Regions from separate parts of the Variovorax sp. VaC1 genome, predicted to be linked through region 3. Evidence: predicted binding sites of a transcription regulator. Region 3 holds the regulator's gene; each other region holds the start of a gene.
What was found. Region 3 encodes sigma-54, which starts transcription at its own class of promoters, with help from an activator protein. Its sites were predicted from a motif close to TGGCANGNAANCTGCTTT; they were not measured.
Positions count from the first base shown of each region.

Region 1: the regulator sigma-54 is predicted to act here: its motif matches at 1,770-1,787, upstream of ACGLHS_RS02850 (DUF2126 domain-containing protein).
Region 2: the regulator sigma-54 is predicted to act here: its motif matches at 1,998-2,015, upstream of ACGLHS_RS27640 (TorF family putative porin).

Region 1 is NZ_JBIGLT010000001.1:572,760-578,720, reverse strand. Features, by position in the region: gene ACGLHS_RS02855 (DNA internalization-related competence protein ComEC/Rec2) at 1-1,689, opposite strand, end outside; gene ACGLHS_RS02850 (DUF2126 domain-containing protein) at 1,861-5,364, shown strand; gene ACGLHS_RS02845 (circularly permuted type 2 ATP-grasp protein) at 5,428-5,961, shown strand, end outside.
Region 2 is NZ_JBIGLT010000007.1:469,055-475,015, forward strand. Features, by position in the region: gene ACGLHS_RS27630 (ammonium transporter) at 1-639, opposite strand, end outside; gene glnK (P-II family nitrogen regulator) at 669-1,007, opposite strand; gene ACGLHS_RS27640 (TorF family putative porin) at 1,075-1,953, opposite strand; gene ACGLHS_RS27645 (YifB family Mg chelatase-like AAA ATPase) at 2,171-3,493, shown strand; gene ACGLHS_RS27650 (TIGR04255 family protein) at 3,523-4,260, shown strand; gene ACGLHS_RS27655 (hypothetical protein) at 4,302-4,757, shown strand; gene ACGLHS_RS27660 (helix-turn-helix domain-containing protein) at 5,604-5,961, shown strand, end outside.
Region 3 is NZ_JBIGLT010000007.1:46,625-52,585, forward strand. Features, by position in the region: gene ACGLHS_RS25780 (YceI family protein) at 1-504, shown strand, start outside; gene ACGLHS_RS25785 (hypothetical protein) at 537-788, opposite strand; gene ACGLHS_RS25790 (LysE family translocator) at 932-1,576, shown strand; gene ACGLHS_RS25795 (phospholipase D family protein) at 1,607-3,208, opposite strand; gene rpoN (RNA polymerase factor sigma-54) at 3,219-4,817, opposite strand; gene lptB (LPS export ABC transporter ATP-binding protein) at 4,972-5,766, opposite strand; gene lptA (lipopolysaccharide transport periplasmic protein LptA) at 5,763-5,961, opposite strand, start outside.

The DNA.
Region 1 (5,961 bases), on a different contig from region 3:
CTGCCCGATGTCCGCCGCCAGCAATTCGAACTCGCCGGCTGCGGGCCGCGGTGCCTGCCACAGCAGCACCGGCAACAGGAGCGGCAGGCCCAAGGTGCGCAGCGACCAAGGCAATGGCATGGCGAGCAGCACGCCACCCGCCACGCCGCACGCGGCCATCCATCCGGGCGGCGCGGCCATCGACAGCGTGGCATGGGGCAGGCCGGCACCCCATTGCAGCAGCACCGCCAGCGCATGCACGGCCCAGGCCGCAAGATCCCACAGGGGCGCCACGGCCACGCCGAGCATGGCCAACGGCGTCACCACCAGCGTGACCCACGGAATCGCGATCGCATTGGCGGGCAGCCCCACCAGCGACACCTGCTGGAACAGCAGCAGGCTCAGCGGCGTGATCGCAAGCGTGATGACCCATTGCTCGCGCAACAGCTGCCACACCTGTGCCCGAATGCCCCGTTTCACCGCGCCCGGCGCGGCGAGGTCGGTCGCAAACAGCACGCCCACGGCCACGAAACTGAGCCAGAAGCCGGCCTGCATCAAGGCCCACGGATCGAGCGCCACCACCACCGCGGCCGTCAGCAGCCACACATGCGGCCAGGGCCAGCGCCGCCCTGCCAGGCGCAGCAGCGCGACGGTCGCCAGCATCCAGACCGTGCGCTGCGACGGCACGCCCCAGCCACTGAACAGCGCGTAGAACGTGGCCAGCAGCACGCCGCCGGCCAGCGCGGCCTGCTGCGCCGGCAGCCACAGCATCAACCGGCTGCTGCGGCGCCAGAGCAGGCCGACGATGTGCGCGGCGAGCCAGGCAAACATCGTCACGTGCAGCCCCGAGATCGACATCAGGTGCGCCACGCCGGTCGCGCGAAAGACATCCCAGCCGGCGCGGTCGATCGCACCCTGGTCGCCGGTGACCAGCGCTGCGATCACGCCGGCCTGGCCACGATCGGGCACGCGCTCGAACACCGCATCGCGCACGGCCTCCCGCGCCCGTTCGATGGGGTGCAGCCATGTGATCCCCACGCGCACGGGTGCCGCATCGCGCGCGCCGCTTCGCACATAGCCGTTGGCTTGCACGCCCTGCTCCCACATCCACAGTTCGCTGTCGAAGCCATGAGGGTTGAGGTTGCCGTGCGGCGCCTTGAGCCGCACCGTCAGGCGCCATCGCTCGCCGGCGTGCGGCGCGCCCACGGTGCTGGTGGAAGGCGTCCGCTCTTCGGAAGAGCGACCCCACAGGCCGGTGTTCTCGGCATACCAGCCCAGGGCGATGCGCTCCGGCACGGCCGGCGGTGCATCGGCACTGGCGCCGGTGCCAGCCCAGCGCGCCGACTCGACCTCGAGCCGAAAGCGGGTTGCCGCCTCGCCACGCTGCGGCATCTCCGACACCACGCCGGTGACTTGCAGGTCGCGCCCTTCGAGCGCCGGGTCCAACGCGCCGCCCGCATGGATCGCGGCACGCCAACCGGCCTGCCCCGCACCGGCCATTGCGCCGCACACCAGCGCGACCGCCAGAAGCCCCTTGCCCGACCCGCGCCGCAGCACCGAAGAAGGCCGACATGACCATCCCATGACAACGACCGCGACAGGCAGCGATGCGGCATAGACCCACGCGTTCCAGAGCACCGCTTGCTGCAATTGCAGGGCCGCGCCCCACACCGAACCGCCCAGCATGGCGAAGGCCCACGACCCGGCCATGGCATGGCCGGACGCGCGCGACGGCGTCACCGAAGAACCTCGGAACACATGATGCAAACCCTCCCCGAACCCACGCTCAGTGGCGCGTTAATTGCTTGGCTTCTGGGCTAGTATGCGTCTCACCAGAGACATCTTTTCGATGCAATCTGCCAGTACTGCACACAAAAACGCATGTCCATTCACGCCGCACTCCACCACGTCACCCACTACAAATACGACCGCCTGGTGCAGTTGGGCCCGCAGGTCGTCAGGTTGCGGCCCGCGCCGCATTGCCGAAGCAATGTGATCTCGTACTCGCTGCGGGTCGAGCCCGCGGAGCACTTCGTCAACTGGATGCAGGACCCGTTCGCCAACTACCAGGCGCGGCTCGTGTTTCCCGAGAAAACGCGTGAATTCAAGGTCACCGTCGACCTCGTGGTCGAGATGGCGGTCTACAACCCCTTCGACTTCTTCCTCGAACCGCAGGCCGAGAACTTCCCGTTCAAGTACACGGCCTCGCAAACCGAAGAGCTTGCGCCCTACCTCGTCACTGAAACGCCCACGCCGCTGCTGGCCGCCTACCTCGACAAGATCGACCGCAAGACGCAGCGCACCATCGACTTCCTGGTCGGGCTCAACCAGCAGGTCCAGAAAGACGTCAACTACCTGATCCGCATGGAGCCCGGTGTGCAGACGCCGGAAGAAACGCTCACCAACGGCAGCGGCTCGTGCCGCGACTCGGGCTGGCTGCTGGTGCAGTTGCTGCGCCATTGCGGGCTGGCGGCGCGCTTCGTCTCGGGCTACCTGATCCAGCTCACGCCTGACGTGAAGTCGCTCGACGGCCCGAGCGGCACCACGGTCGACTTCACCGACCTGCACGCCTGGTGCGAAGTGTTCCTGCCGGGCGCCGGCTGGATCGGCCTGGACGCCACCTCGGGCCTGATGGCCGGCGAAGGCCACATCCCGCTCGCCTGCACGCCCACGCCGTCGAGCGCCGCGCCCATCGAGGGCGGCGTCGACGAATCCGAGGTCGAGTTCGGCCACGAGATGACGGTCACGCGCATCTACGAATCGCCGCGCGTCACCAAGCCCTACACCGAAGAGCAGTGGTCCGAAGTGCTGGCGCTGGGCGACGTGGTCGATGCGCGCCTGAAGGCCGGCGACGTGCGCCTGACCATGGGCGGCGAGCCGACCTACGTGGCCACCAGCGACCGCGATGCGCCCGAATGGAACACCGACGCCCTCGGCCCCACGAAGCGCGGCTACGCCACCGAGCTGGTTCACAAGCTGCGTGCCGAGTACGGCAACGGCGGCTTCCTGCATTTCGGCCAGGGCAAGTGGTACCCGGGCGAGCAACTGCCGCGCTGGGCGCTGTCGATCTTCTGGCGTGCCGACGGCCAGGCGCTGTGGCACGACCCTTCGCTGTTCGCCGACGAGCGCTTTCCCACGCACTACACGAGCGAAGACGCGCGCCGCTTCACCACCGTGCTGGCCCACAAGCTCGGCCTGACCGAGCGCTACATCCAGCCCGGCTACGAAGACGTCTACTACTACCTCTGGCGCGAACGCCGCCTGCCGGTGAACGTCGACCCCTTCGAATCGAAGCTCGACGACGAACTCGAACGCGTGCGCCTGCGCCGCGTGTTCACGCAGAAGCTCGACGCGGTGATCGGCTACATGCTGCCCATCGAGCCCGGCAACGCCAACAGCGACGCTCCCGCGCTCGCCGGCCCGGCCTGGAAGACCGGCCCCTGGTTCCTGCGCGACGACCGCCTCTACCTGATCCCGGGCGACTCGCCCATGGGCTATCGCCTGCCGCTCGACTCGCAACCGTGGGCCAGCAAGGGCGACTACCCCTACCTGATCGAGCGCGACCCGACCGCCCCGCGCGGCGCGTTGCCAAGTTCGGCCGACTACCGTGCGCGCTACAGCACGGGCACGGCCGGTGCGGCTGGCGCAGGCCTGGGCGACGTGCCCTACACCTTCGGCACACCGCCCGTGGTGCCCGCGTCGCTGCGCATGCAGCGCCCCGGCGATGCGGCGAGCGGCGATGCAGCGGCGGCAGCAGCTGCCGATAGCACCACCACCCGCCAACCCCTTCGCGGCGAATCGGCCCACTGGGTCACGCGCACCGCGCTGTGCGTCGAAGTGCGCGATCCGCGTCGCGCCAATGGCCCTTCGGCCGAGAAAAAGGGCAGCGCCTCGGGCGTGCTCTATGTCTTCATGCCGCCGCTCGCGCGCCTGGAGGACTACCTCGACCTCGTTGCCGCCGTCGAAGCCACCGCGCAAGAGCTGGGCGTGAAGATCGTGATGGAAGGCTATCCGCCGCCACGCGATCCGCGCCTGAAGATGCTGGCCGTCACGCCCGACCCGGGCGTGATCGAAGTCAACATCCATCCGGCCCACAACTGGAAGGAACTGGTCGCCCATACCGAGTTCCTCTACAACGCCGCGTTCGAAACCCGCCTGTCGGCCGAGAAGTTCATGACCGACGGCCGCCACACCGGCACCGGCGGCGGCAACCACTTCGTGATGGGCGGCGCCACGCCGGCCGACAGCCCCTTCCTGCGCCGGCCCGAGCTGCTTGCGAGCCTCTTGCTGTATTGGCACAACCACCCGTCGCTGAGCTACCTGTTCTCGGGCATGTTCATCGGCCCGACCAGCCAGGCGCCGCGCGTGGACGAGGCGCGCAACGACCAGGTCTACGAGCTCGAAATTGCCCTGAAAGAGATCGCGAAGAACCGCGAGATCTACGGCCAGAACATGCCCGCATGGCTGGTCGACCGCACGCTGCGCAACATCCTGATCGACGTGTCGGGCAACACGCACCGCAGCGAGTTCTGCATCGATAAGCTCTATTCACCCGATTCGAGCACCGGCCGCCTTGGCCTGCTGGAATTGCGCGCATTCGAAATGCCGCCGCATGCGCGCATGAGCATCGCGCAGCAGCTGCTGATCCGCGCGCTGGTCGCCCGTTTCTGGGACGAGCCCTACAAGGCGCCCGTCACCCGCTGGGGTACCGAGCTGCACGACCGCTTTTTGCTGCCGACCTTCGTCAAGATGGACTTCGACGACGTCATCAGCGAAATGCGCCAGGCCGGCTTCGCGTTCGACCCCGACTGGTTCGCGCCGCACTTCGAGTTCCGCTTCCCGCTGGTCGGCCAGATGCAGGCCATGGGCGTGGAGCTGTCGCTGCGCAACGCGCTCGAACCCTGGCACGTGATGGGCGAGGAAGGCTCGGCCGGCGGCACGGTGCGCTATGTCGATTCGTCGCTCGAGCGCATCGAGGTGCGCGTGACCGGCCTGAACGAAAGCCGCCACGTCGTCACCGTCAACGGCAAGGTGCTGCCGCTGCAGCCCACCGGCGTGACCGGCGAGTTCGTCGCGGGCGTGCGCTACAAGGCGTGGAACCCGCCGTCGGCACTGCACCCCAGCATCGGCGCGCATGCACCGCTGACCTTCGACCTCGTCGACACCTGGATGAAGCGCTCGCTGGGCGGCTGCCAGTACTTCGTGGCCCACCCGGGCGGGCGCAACTACGACACCTTCCCGGTCAATGCCTACGAGGCCGAGAGCCGCCGCCATTCGCGCTTCACGCGCATGGGCCACACGCCCGGGCTGGTGCGCACGCCGCCGGCCACGATCGAGCTGCCGGGCAGCCGCGAATTCCCGTTCACGCTGGATCTGCGGCGCTGAGGGTGCCCTTAGCACATTGCCCGATCGGCCATGCCGTGACGGCAGTGTGACAATCCACCCCCTGTGGAACCTTTGAACGAATCCCTGTTCGACGCCCAGGCACTGGAGTTTCCAGCGGCCCTGGCGTCGGCGCTCGCACCGGCCGCCCTGCCCGGACATTTCGACGAACTGCGTGGACAAGCCACGGCGGCCGCCCCGGTGCGGCCCGTTTCGGGTGGCGCGCCGACGCCACCGCCAGCGCCGCTGCTGTACGACACGGCGGTAGAGCGCCCGGCGCCGCCGGCGCCATCGCAGTCCCAATCCCAATCCCAATCCCAATCGTCCTCGCAGCAGGCCCAGTCGCAGACGCAAGCCCCGTCCCCCTCCAGCGAGCAGCCCCCGCTCACGCCCGCCTGGAACGCCTTCTTCGAACAGCTCGGCCCGGGCGGCTTCAACGACCTGCCCCGGCGCGCGGTCAGCCTCGAGCGGCAGATCCGCGACAACGGCGTCACCTACAACGTCTACGCCGACGCCAACGGCCCGCAGCGGCCGTGGTCGCTCGACCTGTTCCCGCTGATCGTCTCGCCCGAAAGCTGGAGCCAGATCGAAGCCGGCGTG
Region 2 (5,961 bases), 420 kb from region 3:
CGGCACGTAGCTGAAGGTGAACCACAGCACCGAGAACAGCAGCACGGCCGAGAACTTGGCGCGCTCTGCGAAGGCGCCGACGATCAGCGCCACGGTGATGGCCGCGAAGGTGCCCTGGAAGGCGACGAACACGTATTCAGGAATGGTGGTCAGCGCACCGAAGGTTTCCTGCGTGATGCCCTTCATGAAGATCTTGTCGAAGGTGCCGAAGAAGTTTCCGTCACCCGAGAAGGCCAGGCTGTAGCCGTAGACGGCCCACAGGATGCTGATGAGCGAGAAGATCACGAAGACCTGCATCAGCACCGACAGCATGTTCTTCGAGCGGCCCAGGCCGCCGTAGAACAGCGCCAGGCCGGGGATGGTCATCAGGATCACGAGCAGGGTCGAGGTCAGCATCCAGGCGGTGTCGCCGGAGTCGATCTTCGGTGCCGGTGCGGCGGCGGGCGCCGCGGCTGCCGCAGCGGCAGGTGCCGCGTCGGCTGCTGCTGCTGGCGCGGCCGGCGCTGCAGGTGCGGCGGCAGCCGGCGCCGAAGCGGCCGGCGCTTCGGCCGTGGCCGCTGCGGGCGTCTGTGCGAAGCCGGTGGTGCCGGCGGCCAATACGCTCAAGCCGAGCGCAAGAGAGACAAGCAGTTTTTTCATAGTCGTTGTTCTTTCGGGCCTGGACGGGATCAGAGAGCTTCGCGGCCTGTTTCGCCGGTGCGGATGCGAACGACCTGCTCGAGGTTGTAGACAAAGATCTTGCCGTCGCCGATCTTGCCGGTGCGGGCTGCGCCCTCGACGGCTTCGATCACGCGATCGACGAGGTCATCGGAGACAGCCGCCTCGATCTTGACCTTGGGCAGGAAGTCGACCACGTACTCCGCGCCGCGGTACAGCTCGGTGTGGCCCTTCTGGCGACCGAAGCCCTTGACCTCGGTGACGGTGATCCCCTGCACGCCGATGGCCGACAGTGCTTCGCGCACCTCGTCGAGCTTGAACGGTTTGATGATGGCTGTGACCAGCTTCATGATGAGTTGCTCCTTTGGATGGAAATGAAATGGCGCAGCAGCTTGGGCCGCGCCTCGTTGTGGTTGTTTACAGCGTCTTCGTCAAGGTGAGGATGAAGCGCGCCTTGTTCGGCGAATAGACCTGCTGCACGGTGTAGAAGCCGAAGTCGTACACCGGGCCGGCCGCGGTGTTGTAGGCCGTCTTCTTGTTGGCGCCCTGCACGGAGCCGGTCAGCGACAGGCCATTGCCGAAGTCGTAGGCGGCGCCGATGTTGTAGTCGACGTAGCTCTTGTACGGCGTGTTCCTGCGGATGTCGCTCGAAAGGGCCGTGTAGCCCACCGCCGCCTTGAGCGTGACCTTGGGGAAGATCTCCTTGCTGTAGGCCAGGTTCAGGTAGCCGGTGTTGGTGCCCTTCAGGCCCGAGCCGCCCTTGTTGCCTGCGAAGTTGAAGTAGTCCTTCGACACCGTGTGCGAGTACTTGGCGGTGAACGAACCGATGGCGTCGTTGGTGTAGGTGGCGCCGACATACAGCTCGGTGGTGTTGCCTGCCGAGTTGCCCGGGTAGATGTAGGTGAGCGCGCCCACGTCCATGTCCATCGGGCCGGCCTTGAACTTGTAGCCGCCGTACACGTCCATCTCGATGCTGTTGCCCTTCTGCCAGTTGACGCTGGAGTTCCAGTTGCCCACGTAGAAGCCGCTGTCGCCGAAGGCGTAGTCCAGGCCGCCCTGGATGGCGGGCTTGAAGCCCTTGGTCTTGGCGTAGTCGTTGCGGCCGATCATGTCCTGGTCCTGGCCACGGAACTTGTAGTTCGTGGTCAGCGACACGTTGCCCGTGAGATTCGGGGCGGGAGCTGCCGCCGGCGCCGCGGCGTCCGTCGTTGCTGCTGTCTGCGCCAGGGCAACGCCCGACGTGGTCAATGCAGTGGCCAGAACGATCAGCGCCGGAACGGCGGAACGGTGCGTCATCGGGAAACTCCTCGCAAGTTATGTTGTGGAACCTGATGACCCCCAAAGCAGGGAGCGTGCCAAAGTGCACGAATGCGGCCGTTCAAGGCGGTGAATGCGGCGCGGGTTGAGAGCCAATTCGTTACAACGGATGTTTCGAGTGGTTGCAGATGCGGGTACACCGCACCCCACCGGACGCGAGAAAGATGGGCGCACCATCTTGGGGAGAGGGAAAAGAATGAGTCTGTCTTTGGTGCAGAGCCGCGCTTTGCTTGGGCTTGAAGCGGCCAGCGTCACTGTCGAGGTGCATCTGGCGAACGGCCTGCCCAGCTTCACGCTGGTGGGCCTGGCAGAGACCGAGGTGAAAGAGGCGCGCGAACGCGTGCGCTCGGCCATCCAGAACGCGGGGCTGGAGTTTCCGAACAACAAGAAGATCGTGGTTAACCTCGCGCCCGCCGACCTGCCCAAGGACTCGGGCCGCTTCGACCTGCCGATTGCCCTGGGCATCCTGGCCGCCAGCGGGCAGATCGACAACGCCCGCCTTGCCGGCCACGAGTTCGCCGGGGAACTGTCTCTCTCGGGCGATTTGCGGCCCGTGCGCGGCACGCTGGCGATGGCACTGGCCCTGCATGTGCGCGGCGTGGCCACGCGGCTCGTGCTGCCCATGGACAGCGCGCAAGAGGCCGCGCTCGTGCCTAGCGGCGAGGTCTACGGCGCACGGCATCTGCTGGACGTGGTGCGGCAGTTCATCGCAGACGCCGATGCGGCCGCGCAGTTGCCCGATGCGCCAGGCGACGGCTGGGCACGGGTGCAGGCCGCATCCGGTGTGGCCGCACCCGCGTATGCCGACCTTGCCGACGTCAAGGGCCACACGGGTGCCAAGCGCGCACTTGAGATCGCGGCGGCGGGTGGCCACAGCCTGTTGATGGTGGGCGAGCCGGGCTCGGGCAAGTCGATGCTTGCGCAGCGCTTTGCCGGCCTGCTACCGCCGATGAGCATCGACGAGGCGCTGGAGAGCGCCGCAGTGGCGAGCCTTGGCGGGCGCTTTGCCACCGAGAAGTGGATGTGCCGGCCAACGGCGGCACCCCATCACACAGCCAGTGCGGTGGCGCTGGTGGGCGGAGGTGTTGATTCCACCTATAAATGCGACTCACCATCAATGAATGCGACTCGACGTCGCTCTGTGAACGCGGTCGAAAAATGCGAAAAAAAGAGGAAGGTCCTGTTCGTCCATGTGGAACAGGACCTGCTCATGACTCCAGCATGCCTGGCCCCTTCTCCGCCACAAAGTGGCTCGTGCGCGATATCCGCGCCCTTTGGCGACGAGCGGCGTCGGCGACAGCCCAGGTCACTCTGGCAACGATTGCGGCGGAAGGGTCCCCGCAACGTCATAGTAGGCACGGCAGCGGACCGCCGCACATTGCTTGCCATCCCGGCTGCCGTTGCGCCCTCTATTGTGGATAACTTGGTGGAAAATCGGTGCATAAACTGGCGAACACGTATTCCCAAGGCCAATTTCCTGAGGCAACATAGGCGTACTGACGAGGACAAAACCGGTTGATGCCCACCCGAGACGTCGCCGCAATCAGATTGGCCCACTACAACCGAGCACCCATCGCAGAAGCTGTTATCGACCTGCAACTCGGTTTCGAGGAGCAGCCGACGGTGACGCATCTTGCAAAATATGCGGCGTCACTGCGCGATTCCTTTCCCCAATCGCAACGCATCAATACCTTTGCATTGGCGTTTGCGGCGTCGAATGCGGGCGAGATTTCAAGTAACACGGCAAGCGAGACGCTCGGTGTGCGCCTGACAAGCTCCAAGGGCGATCGAATATTGCAGCTACGTCGCCAAGGCTTGTCCTACAGCCATATGCAGCCGTACTCGGAGTGGGAAAGTTTCGCCGAGGAGATGCGTCCAATCTTGGAGAACTTCGTTCTCGAGTTCAAGGCCACCTCAGTTAATCGCCTTGCCGTTCGATATATCAATCGAATCGTCGTACCACAGGGTGTCGAGCTAGACACCTATCTGAACTTGTCACCTCGATTGATTGGTGACGTTTCTGCCGACCTGCAGGGCTACTTCATGCAGCTGGTGCTTCCGCAGAAAGATCTGGGCGTCGAATACACAGCCATCGTCAATTCTGGCCTCGAAGCGGCGCCAGACCCGAAGGCGATGGCAGTACTTTTAGATATAGACGTCTTCTGCACCAAACAGCTTGCCATGGACTCTGCCGCAGTTTGGGACGTGTTATACCAACTGCGCGAGCGAAAGAACAAGATATTTGAAGCAGCTATTACTGATGAGGTCCGGAGGATGATCGAATGAACTTGCATCCCACTAGGCACGGCAGTCTGTTGTCGAGCAGCATGACGAACACCGCAGACACATATGGTCTGGGGCGATACAGCTCAATACCCGAAGAGATCGGGGAACCACCTCAACACCAGGTTGCCAGATTGCTGACATCGAAATCCCAACAGAAGCTGGCACTCATTCGAAATTTCGACGAAAACTGGGACGGCAATGGTAGTGCTAGACCAATGGCCGAAGCGATAGCAAACGCTGAAGCACGCTTGCCTGAGCTTTATCGCTTGAGCACGCGTGTTGGAATCTGGCGCGAGCCTCAAATCAGCGCGAGCGAAGACGGGGAGGTGCTTTTCGAATGGTGGAGCGGCGAGCGAAAGGTCACGCTCTACTTTGCACCTGAGTCCATGGAAGTCATCCGTAGTTGGGGAACAAACATAGACACGGAAATGGACCAACGCCCTATGCCATCGCTTGATGCTTTCGCGGCTGTTTGGGGTTGGCTGCAATATGCCTGAGCCTGTCACCGAGGTAGCAGCAGACGAACTTTTGTTGCGATCCGTTCGAGACAGTGAGGACTGCTTCATGTGCGATGGCTCAGGGGAGCTTCTACAAGTTAGAACCTCAGCCTTCAATGATCGGGAGCGCAAGCCTTCGGTAGATAGACAAGGTCTGCGTCAAGGCGCCCCTCAAGCTTCCAAAAAGTCGCCCTCCGATGGAGTGATCGCTCTTGGTGCAAGCGAGGTTCGCGGCATATCGGTCGCGACCATGAACAAGAACGATGAGGTTGAGGTGAAGCACGCTGTGGACGTACTGCATCGCCCCTTGGACGAAAACTATGCTCACGCTCAGATCGAGTGCGCTCCCCACGTAGTCGGCGATGGGGCATGGAAGCGCCTAAAGGAATCCCTCTGCCGGATCGCTAAACAGCGCGGATGGGCATGCCGGCCAGCTTCGACTTGCAAAGACCTGCATTAAATTCTTGATGCGGAGGCATTGGATGCAGGACCGCCGCGGTCTGGCTCAATCGTCTTGTGATCTTGTTCAGCACACCGCTTGCTTACATCTTCGAGCCGGCAAACAAAGGTGGCATACCGATCAATTGAACTCCCTGGTCCGACTGGCGGCGTTAGGGGCTGCGGTTGCACGAAGCAAGACGGCGAGCATCGTTTCACAGAACTCCTGCACGGACTTCACTTGGGTCACGGACACTGCCGCTCGACAGGGGTTCGGCGCTGGTAGAGGTCAGGGAGAAAAAGCCACTCAGGAACCGCCTCGATGCCGACCGCTGTTGCTCTTCAATTTCAAGCTTGTAGGTCCAGAAGCGGAGCATCAGCGCTGCAATGGAACGGCACAATGCGTCCATGCCAAATATCGCCTCGATCCTCAAAGCCGAAATCTCCCGCGTTGCTCGCAAAGAAGTGCGTGCGGAGATCGAAACTCTTAAGAAAGCATCGGTCGCGCATCGCGCATCGATTGCTGAGCTACGTCGCCAAATGAATGCGCTCGAGAAGGAACTGCGTCGAGTTGCGAGGGGAATGACAGGCCCCGCCACAGCGCCTGATTCAGACGATGAGACGGCGGCAGGCACGAAGCGCCGATTCAGCGCAACCAGGTTGGCGGCACATCGCGCAAAGCTCGAACTGTCTGCGGCGAGCTATGGGCAGTTGGTCGGCGTGTCCGGGCAGACGATCTACCACTGGGAACAAGGCAAGGCACGCC
Region 3 (5,961 bases):
GTGATCGACCCCACGCACACCTTCGTGATGTACGAGATGGGCCACTACGGCACCACCACCAACCGGGGGCGCTTCAGCACCAAGGACGGCTCGGTGCGGATCGACGACACCGGCACCAGCGGCAAGGTCGACATCACGATGGACATCAGTTCCATCAACACCGGCGTCGACCTGCTCAACCGGCATGTGCAGAGCAAGGACTTCTTCAACGTCGCGGAATTTCCGACCGGCCGCTTCGTGGCCGACCGCATCGACTTCAGCGGCGACAAGGTGGTCGACGTGCCAGGCACGCTCACCCTGATGGGGCAGACACGGCCGGTGACGCTGAAGGCCGTGCGTTTCAACTGCTACCTGAGCCCGCTGATCAACCGCCAGGTGTGCGGCGGCGATTTCGAGACCACGGTGGAGCGCAGCGACTGGGGCATCACCTGGGGCCTGAACTTCGGCTTCGAGAACAAGGTGAAGCTGCTGGTGCAGGTGGAGGCGGTCAACGTCCAGCCGTAAGCCGGCCAGTGCGGCGCACCCGGGCGGGCTTCTTACCTGGCGACGCTCTTGCGGGCGTTCTGCCCCAGGCGGCCGCCCGAAGCCCTGGACGACTTCAAGCGCTGGCGAACGGCAGCGGCGGCACGCGGGAGGTTGAGCAGCGCGAGCATCCAGGCGCCCGTGACGAGGGTCATCACCGCGCCGAAGATCAGTTGCTCGGAAACCGGCGCGTCGCTCCAGTAGAAAAAACCGAGCAGAAACGACAGGACCACGGCCCAGACGGCGAGAAGTAGAAGGTTTTTCATTTTGCGCATCGCGGGGTCCGATGGAGAAAATGTAAATGAAAAGAAACCAAAGTACTACTTACAGTTTACTTTTCATGCCCCGATGAGCGTGCATTTCTGCACGTTGTTCTCGCATTTCAAAGCACTACCAGGAGCCAGAACCCATGAACAACACCCTTTCCCTGCTAGGTATCGCCGGCGCGATGGCCGTGGGCGCGATGAGCCCCGGCCCCAGTTTCGTCATGGTGGCGCGCACGGCCGTGGCCTCGCGCGGTGACGGGCTGGCGGCGGCGCTGGGCATGGGCGCCGGCGGCCTGGTCTTCGCGATCGCCGCGCTGGCCGGCCTGCAGGCCGCGTTCCTGGCGGTGCCCGGCCTTTACCTGGCGATCAAGGGTTTCGGCGGCGCCTACCTGATCTACCTGGGCATCCGGATCTGGCGCGGGGCGCGGCAACCGCTGAACGTGGCGGCAGACGCCGGCGACTCCCCGCGCCAGCACCGCCGGGGCGGACGCACCTTCCTGCTGGGCCTGGCAACGCAGGTCAGCAACCCGAAGACGGCGGTGGTGTACGCGAGCATCTTCGCGGCCTTCCTGCCGCGCGAGGTGCCGCTGGTGCTGGCGCTGGCGGTGCCCGCGGTCATCTTCTGCATCGAGACGGGCTGGTACACCATCGTCGCGCTGACGCTCTCATCGGCGGCGCCGCGTTCCGCCTACCTGCGCTACAAGGCCTGGATCGACCGGGCCGCCGGCGGCGTGATGGGCCTCCTGGGCCTGCGGCTGGTGTGGTCGGCCGTGCGCGGCGGCAACTGAAGAGAAGCCGACCCGGCGGCGCCCGCGCGGCTAAAGCAGGCTCTCGGGCGTGAGCGGCGCCAGCAGTTCGAGCATCGTGCGGTCCCAGAAGCCCGAATCGGGCTCCTCGTGCAGCACGGTGGTCTTGCCGGCCTCTTCGCTGACCCACTCGATGCGCGAGCCATCGCTGCCTTCGGCAAAGCGCAGCCGGTAGGCGCCCTGCTGCTTGAGCACATCGATCAGCTTGAGCGTCTGTTGCGCCATTTCGGGGCTGCGGATGAACAGCCCGATCTCGGTGTTGTGCGACTCGGAGCGCGGGTCGAAATTCATCGAGCCGACGAACAGGATGCGCTGGTCGATCACCGCCGACTTGGCATGCAGCCGCCCGACCGAGGTGCCGAACAGCCCCAGCCGCACGCTGCGCCGCGTGCGCGTCGAACTCAGTTCATAAAGATCGGCGCCCAGCCGGAGCATGTCCGGCCGGTAGCGCCGGTAGGCGGTGTGGACCAGCGGCTCGTCGGTTGCAGCCAGCGAATTGGTGACGACGCTGATCTTCACGTTGCGCCCCCGGATCTCGCGCATCACCTCCAGCCCCGTGGCGCCGGGGATCAGGTAGGGCGAGACGATGGTCACCTCGGAGCGCGCGCGGCGCATCTGCTCGACCACGTTGTAGCGCACGCTGTCGACGTCCAGCAGCGGCACGCCGCCGTACGACGCGGTCTTGCCGATCACGCGGTCGGGCGAGTCGGCGTAGGCCTCGGCGGTGGTCCAGATCAGGCCCAGCTTGCCGGCGTCGAGGTCTTCGACCATCGGGCTGTAGCCGAGCACGTCGTTGGGCGCGGGCTTGGGCGGCGGCGGCGTGGTGTCGGGGCCAGTGGCGGCGTCGAAGCGCTTCTGCAGTTCTTCGCGCGACAGCCCGCTGGTCACCACCGACTGGATCGGCCGCACATAGACGCTGTTCCAGTACTGGTCGAAGAGCACGCCAAGGCGCGGAATCAGCGCACCGGTGACGAAGGTGTCGAGGTCGAGAAAGTTCTCGCCCGAAGTGCGCGTGAAGTACTGGTTGCCGATGTTGCGCCCCCCCGCCACCGCCATCGCGCCGTCGGCAATGAACAGCTTGTTGTGCATGCGGCGGTTGACCCGCTCGAAGTCGAACAGCGAGGCGGTAAAGCGCTTGAGCAGGCTGCCGCGCCCGGCCGGGAACGGGTTGAACAGGCGCAGCTCCACGTTGGGCGTGGCGGCCAGGCCGAGCAGCAGTTCGTCTTCGCCCGAGGTGTAGAGATCGTCCATCAGCAGGCGCACGCGCACGCCGCGCTGGGCCGCATCGCGCAGGGTGCGCAGCAGGTAGCGGCCGGTCTCGTCGTTCTCGATCTGGTAGTACTGCACGTCGAGCGAGCGCTGGGCGCGGCGCGCGAGCTGGATGCGCGTGTCGAAGGCGAAGTCGCCGCCGGGCATCAGGCGAAAGCCGCTCAGGTCGGGGTCGGGCTGCGACGCCAGCGCGATCTTGCCGAGCGCGGTGTCGGCCGAGACGGCCATGGCCTTGGTGGGCGGGCGCGGGGCCTCGTCGGGCAAGGTGGCGCAGCCAGCAAACAGGAGCACGGCCGCCATGGCGAAAACCCAGTGCCCACAACGCGACAGCAGGCGACGAGCCATCGGCGGCTTTCTACAAAGCCTTGCGCAGGTTCGCGGGCGCGATGCGCAGCGCCTCGCGGTACTTGGCCACCGTGCGCCGCGCGCATTCGATGCCCTGCTCTTTCAGCATCTCGGAGATCTGGCTGTCCGACAGTGGCTTCTTGATGCTCTCGGAACTCACGAACTGCTTGATGAGCGCGCGCACCGCGGTGCTCGACGCATTGCCGCCGGTCTCGGTGCCGAGCGCCGAGCCGAAGAAGTACTTGAGCTCGACCGTGCCGAACGGCGTGGCCATGTACTTGGCGGTAGTCACGCGCGAGATGGTCGATTCGTGCAGGCCCAGCTCGTCGGCGATCTCGCGCAGCACCAGCGGCCGCATGGCCAGCTCGCCGTGCACGAAGTAGCTCTTCTGCCGCTCGACGATGGCGTTGCTCACGCGAAGGATGGTGTCGAAGCGCTGCTGGATGTTCTTGATGAACCAGCGCGCCTCCTGCAGCCGCTGCGACAGCGCCTGGCTGCCTTCGCCCTTGTGCGACTTCAGCGCGCCGGCGTAGATGTCGTGCACCCGCAGGCGCGGCATGACCTCGGGGTTCAGCATGACGCGGAACTTGACGTTGGTGCCGCGCCCGGTCTTGGTGACGATCACGTCGGGAATGACGATGTTGCGCTCGACGTCGACGAAGCGGCGCCCCGGCTTGGGTTCGAGCCGCGCAATGACCTGCAGCGCCGAGCGCACCAGCTCTTCGCTGCTGCGGGTGAGCGTGGCCAGACGCTTGAAGTCGCGCCGCGCGAGCAGCTCCATCGGCTGCTTGCAGATGGCAACGGCGATCTTGTAGACCTGCGCCAGTTCTTCGTCTTCGCCCGCGTCTTCGGCGGCCAGCGCGCGCAGCTGGATGCACAGGCACTCGCCCAGGTCGCGCGCGCCCACGCCCACGGGCTCCAGGCTCTGCAGCAGGCCGAGCGCCACCTGGAAGTGGTGCACGAGGTCGTCGAACTGGTCGTTGTCGTCGCCCGCCAGGCCCGAAGCCAGGGCCGGCAGCGAGTCTTCGAGGTAGCCGTCGTCGTTGAGCGATTCGATCAAAAAGCGCAGCGCGGCGCTGTCGTTCTCGCCCAGGCGCAGGCTCAGGGCCTGGCGGTGCAGGAACGACTGCAGCGACTCCTGGCTGCGCGCGAGCTCGGTGGCGTCGGCGCGTTCGTCGTCGCCCAGGTTGTTCTGGCGCGCGGGTGCGTCGCTGCCCCACTCGCTGTCGTCCGGTGCCATGTCGACAGTGCCGTCGCCCTCCCAGTCGGGCTCGCGCTCGGCGATCTCGGCGGCGGGGCCGTCGGTGTCGGCTGCCGAGGCGGTGTCGGTGGACGCGGTCGTTGCGCTGGCGCTGGGCGCGGAGGAGAAGTCGCCTTCGCCGGCCTCGCCCGCTTCATCGCGCGGGACCGGCGTGTCGACGGCGTCGAGCCCGAATTCCTCGCGCGCCGCTTCTTCCGCGGTGCGTTCGAGGAACGGGTTCTCGTCGAGCATCTGCTCCACCTCCTGGCTCAGTTCGAGCGTGGAGAGCTGCAGCAGCCGGATCGACTGCTGCAACTGGGGGGTGAGCGCGAGATGCTGCGAGACGCGAAGGGACAGCCCTTGCTTCATGAGGAAACGGCTCCCCCCCAGGCTGCGCGCTTTGCGCCATGCCACTCCCCTGCCGGTAGCGGGCAAGCCGCTTCGGGCGGCCGTGCGCGACACCCTCCGCGCAGGAGCTCCGCTCGGATGACGGCCACGTTCATCCTTGACCCTCGCCGCACGATCACATCCGGAAGTGTTCGCCCAGGTACACCCTGCGTACTTCGGCGTTGTCGACGATCTCCGAGGGTGTGCCTTGTGCCAGCACATGCCCGTCGCTGATGATGAACGCGTGATCGCAGATGCCCAGCGTTTCACGCACGTTGTGGTCGGTGATGAGCACGCCGATGCCGCGTTCCTTCAGGAAGCTGATGATCCGCTGGATCTCGATGACCGCGATCGGGTCGATACCGGCGAAGGGCTCGTCCAGCAGGATGAAGCGCGGCTGGGTCGCCAGCGCGCGCGCGATCTCGACGCGACGGCGCTCGCCGCCCGACAGCGCAAGCGCCGGCGAATCGCGCAGGTGGTCGACCCGCAGGTCGGCCAGCAGTTCGGACAGGCGCTCTTCGATGTGCGCCTTCGACAGCGACACGAGCTTGCCGTTTTCGTCGGGCTCGCTCTGAAGCTCCAGCACGGCGCGCACGTTTTCCTCGACCGTGAGCTTGCGGAAGATCGAGGCCTCCTGCGGCAGGTAGCTCAGGCCCATGCGGGCGCGGCGGTGGATCGGCATGTGGGCGATCGGCTCGCCGTCGATCGTGATGTCGCCGGCGTCGGCACGCACCAGGCCCACGATCATGTAAAACGAGGTGGTCTTGCCGGCACCGTTCGGCCCCAGCAGTCCGACGACTTCGCCCTTCTGCACGTCGAGCGAGACGTCCTTGACCACCGTGCGGCTGCCGTAGGTCTTCTTCAGGCCGCGCGCGACCAAGCGGCTGCCCGGCGTGCCGTTGGCGTCCTGTGTTCCAGCGGTTTCGATCACTTGCGGGTTTCTCCCTCGCCACCGAGCGTGGTGGTCGAACGCAGGCCCTTGCCCGGTGCCGGGGTGGGCGCCGGAGCCGCGGGTTTCGCGCCGGCCGGGGCGGAGGCGCCGGCCGCGGGCGCCGGGGCGGCCTTGGGGGTGAGGATGGTCTTGACGCGGCCGGTCGGGGACGACGCGTTGACCGCCGTGTTCGGC